DNA from 2 places in the Paenibacillus sp. FSL P4-0113 genome. Region 2 is predicted to be linked to the other one. Evidence: riboswitches for the same ligand, from Rfam matches in the RefSeq annotation. Region 2 holds a riboswitch; the other holds the start of a gene.
What was found. A riboswitch is a leader RNA that binds a small molecule or an ion and turns the genes downstream of it on or off. The one in region 2 is predicted to bind S-adenosylmethionine.

Region 1: linked by a shared signal. The riboswitch ahead of MKX46_RS10310 (methionine ABC transporter ATP-binding protein) and the one ahead of metA (homoserine O-acetyltransferase MetA) in region 2 are both predicted to bind S-adenosylmethionine.

What each region holds. Positions count from the first base shown of each region.
Region 1 covers NZ_JBBPAZ010000001.1:2,447,019-2,449,224, reverse strand. The annotation lists gene MKX46_RS10320 (UbiD family decarboxylase) at 1-9, shown strand, start outside; gene MKX46_RS10315 (Cthe_2314 family HEPN domain-containing protein) at 61-786, shown strand; SAM riboswitch class I at 912-1,051, shown strand; gene MKX46_RS10310 (methionine ABC transporter ATP-binding protein) at 1,188-2,206, shown strand, end outside.
Region 2 covers NZ_JBBPAZ010000001.1:5,277,472-5,279,677, forward strand. The annotation lists gene corA (magnesium/cobalt transporter CorA) at 1-125, opposite strand, end outside; SAM riboswitch class I at 678-803, shown strand; gene metA (homoserine O-acetyltransferase MetA) at 922-1,839, shown strand; gene MKX46_RS23125 (PLP-dependent transferase) at 1,965-2,206, shown strand, end outside.

The sequences.
Region 1 (2,206 bases), 2.8 Mb from region 2:
TTCGCTTGACGCCCTAATTAAACCTACAGCCGGATTTTATATTTATAAGGAGGCGTAAGCATGATACGCAAGCTACTGGGTGAGCCGCCGCGTGTGAACAAGGGCATCCTGCTAGATGCCATGAATAGCATGTCAGATATGTTGAACCTGCTGGAACGGCAAATTCAGGCTGGTGGAGATCCGACCCACGATTTTCGGAAGGCGGATATTTTGACACGCGGTCTAATGTCATCTCTGGATGAACTGGAGCAGAGCCATCATGCTGCCGCCTTTTTCCGTATGAAAGTGAAAGCCGGATATGCTGAAGATATGAGTGAGGATGAAAAATCCGACTATGCATTGTATGTTTTCTTTTATAAAGATGGGTTTGTGAGGGTATTTTCCATTCTGGATAAGCTGGGCAACTGGCTGAATGATCTGTATGATTTAAAAACAGGACAGTATAAGGCGCATTATTCGTATTTTACCGTGTTGCGGCAGCTCAAGTATCTCAAAATGCATCCTGTATTGACCGATAATTTATATGATATCAAGGATACATACAACGATGCGATCAATCGGCTGCGTAAGCGGCGAAATACGGAGATACACTATATGAATACAGAAATGCAGGATGATCTCTGGCAACGACACCGAGCTTTGTATGGAAAAATCCAACTGGAGGACCTTGATCACCATTTGGAAGATTTGCAGCAGGGCTTGGAAATGGTGTGTCGGTCGTTGTCAATCGCCTTTACTTATACTGCGAAACAATGGAAGAACCGGGCAGTACGCCCAAAAATATGATAGAAAATATCCTTTGACAAAGCAATGTAAACTATCTATACTGAAACCTAGTTTCAGAAAAATGCTTGAATTATGTTTTTTTATATAAACTTAACGGACAGCTAAAGCTGGAGTTTAACATATTTTTCTTATCCAGAGAGGTGGAGGGACTGGCCCGATGAAGCCCGGCAACCCGTTTTTTCCCGGTGTAATACACTGGGAGGGAACATGATGGTGCTAATTCCTACAAAACCGCTAGAGTTATAGCGATTTTGGCAGATGAGAAAAGGATCGCAAGGTGGGGCCCTTTTCATTCTGTGAAAGGGGCTCTTTTTTGTATAAATAAATAGCGATTTTATACAATCCTGAGAGATGACAACTGGTAAAAAGGGTAAGGAAGAAGTGAAGGGGGTCGCAGCACGTTGATAGAGCTTAAGCAGTTAACCAAGCATTATGGCAAAGGCAACCGACGCGTAAATGCGCTGTCTGGGTTGAATCTTTCTATAAAGCGTGGAGAAATATTCGGAGTGATTGGTCACTCCGGGGCAGGGAAAAGTACATTGATCCGCTGTATTAATTTATTGGAACGCCCTACTTCAGGTGAAGTATGGGTAGACGGGGTAAACCTCACTACTGTGAGTCAATCCCAGTTACAAATGCAGCGCCGAAAAATCGGAATGATTTTTCAGCATTTTAATTTGTTGTCTTCGGCGACGGTATATGACAATATTGCATTTCCGTTGCGGCTGGTAAACACGCCCAAGCAGAAGTTGGACCAGAAGGTCCGTGAACTGCTGGAACTGGTGGGTCTCGAAGAGCACAGTGGAAAATATCCGTCACAGCTCTCAGGTGGACAGAAACAGCGGGTAGGAATTGCGCGGGCGTTGGCTAGTGATCCTCATGTATTGCTGTGTGACGAAGCGACTTCTGCGCTTGATCCGCAGACGACGGGGTCTATCCTGAAATTGCTGCTGGATATTAATCAGCGATTTAATTTAACCATCGTGCTGATTACACATGAAATGCATGTCATTCAAAGCATCTGTGATAAAGTTGGCGTCATTCATCAGGGTGACATCGTGGAGCAAGGTCCGGTGGCGGAAGTATTTTTGAAGCCACAGCACCAGGTAACCAAGGACTTTATCCAGCGGGAGTCAGAACATCCCGAGGAGTTGCAAGCAGCGATTGCGGCAGCAGGTGGCGGCGAGTCGGCACAGGTGGTGCGTATCTCCTTTTTGGGCAGCAAAACATATGATGCGATTCTGTCGCGTACGGCTCGAAGCACTGGGGTTGATTTTGCGATCTTGCAGGGAACCATATCTACGATTAAAAATGTACCCTATGGTCAGCTAATCGTTCGTTTTGAAGGAAATCATGAGGATATAGAGCGTACGCTGCGCGAAGTGTCTGGGCAAGGACTTGATGTGGAGGTGATCGGACA
Region 2 (2,206 bases):
TGGAGCACTGCCAAATCATCGACATCGGCATCAATCCAATAAAAACCTTCTGCCGGTGCAGTAAGCGCCATTTCAATTTCTTCGACAGGGGTAAAAACCCCGTTGTTGACCAAACGGATTTTCATATACGTCACTCCTTATGCTCCGCCGTAACGGAAATACGTTTACCTTAAGCATAAGGAATGGACTCAGTTAGCCAGTTAGCCGGTGCGGGTAAGCGTGCACTCTCATCAAAAGCCGGAGGCTTTTGGAGCATGCAGAGCCTGGCGTCCCGTCTTTCGGCAAGCTGAAGTCATTCCTATGCTGTTGTTCAGGGATCGCCGCCTATTCGGACTCGGGTCGCCTTCCATTCCGGATTCACCTCTCAAATGTTCTTTTTTTAGATTGCCACAGTATCGCAGGAAACACTCAAGTCTGCACTACTGCTCCATATTTTTGCCTAATAGCACTTGTATAGTATAACGCTCGGCCTACGGCCTTTCAAGCGCAAAATCATGGGCAAAATCAACAGTAGTGGCAAGAGCTTCAGCGATAGGAGGGATATGATTTAACCTATGGAAAAGGTAGACAAAATGTGAATGCAGGTTACAAATTTGCAAGTCCCATCTTGACGAAGCCCAGCCGATGCATTAAAGTGAACAACAAGAACTTTGTGAACCCAAAATGAATATAGCGAAATCTTATCAAGAGCAGGTGGAGGGACTAGCCCGATGATACCCGGCAACCGGCGATTTTAATCGCACGGTGCTAATTCTTGCAGGACGCGCGCTTTGTACAAAGCGCGTTGCCCTGACAGATGAGAGAGGCGCATATGGATACAAATATGACCTTTCTCTAACCAGAGAAAGGTCTTTTTATTATATGCCCGGCATCTCAACAAGACGATTTTCGCAAAACTTACCGAACAAGGAGTGAGTTTACATGCCGATTAAAATCCCAGACACATTACCTGCTAAGGAAGTGCTGGAGGGCGAAAATATTTTCGTAATGGATGAAAGCTTGGCTTATCATCAGGATATTCGTCCGTTGCGTATCGCCATTTTGAATTTAATGCCTACAAAGGAAACGACGGAAACCCAACTGTTGCGCCTGGTCGGCAATACGCCGTTGCAAGTGGATGTCACGCTGGTGCATATGAAGTCTCATGTATCCAAAAATACATCGCAAGAATATTTGAACATGTTCTATAAAACGTTTGACGAGATCAAGAACAGTCGTTTTGACGGCATGGTCATTACAGGAGCCCCGGTTGAACAGCTTGAGTTTGAGGATGTGAACTACTGGGAGGAAATCCGGCAAATCTTTGAATGGACGAAAACGAATGTAACTTCGACCATGCATATCTGTTGGGCCTCACAGGCAGGCTTATACCATCATTTCGATGTCCCTAAATATGGGCTCGACTACAAATGCTTCGGTGTATTTCCACACACCGTGATTAAACCTAAAGTAAAATTGTTACGCGGCTTTGATGAACTGTTTTATGCTCCTCATTCCAGGCATACGGAGGTTCGTCGGGAAGATATTGATCATATCGCCGAATTAGAAGTTTTATCCGAATCCGAAGAAGCTGGAGTGTACCTCGTAGCCACGCTTGACGGTAAACAAATTTTTGTAACTGGGCATTCTGAATATGACCCGCTTTCACTGAAATGGGAATACGACCGCGATGTAGCCAAAGGAATGGATATTGAAGTCCCCAAAAATTATTTTCCTAATGATGATCCTGAGCGCACCCCCCCCTCAATTTGGCGGGCGCACGCCAATTTATTATTCTCGAATTGGCTGAACTATTATGTATACCAAGAAACACCTTATGATATCGGGCCCCAGATTTAAAAAAGGAGCATGTAGTTTACCTTTGTAGAGTATCACCTTGCAGTAGCGCAGCAGTATAGTCTTTGACATCCATTTTTGCAGGATTGGTTATAGCACCCACTATGGAAGTTAACAGGAGGATTCATATGAGTGAGAAAAAGTGGAAAATCGAAAGTAGATTGGCACAAATCGGTTCAGTAGAAGAGCCAGTAACCGGGGCTGTTAATTACCCGATTTACCAATCTACGGCGTTCCGCCATCCCCGTCTGGGTCAAAGCACAGGATTTGATTACATTCGGACGATCAATCCCACGCGAAAGGTACTGGAAGAGGCTTCTGCTGCACTTGAATCGGGTGATGCAGGCTTTGCATGCAGCTCAGGTATGGC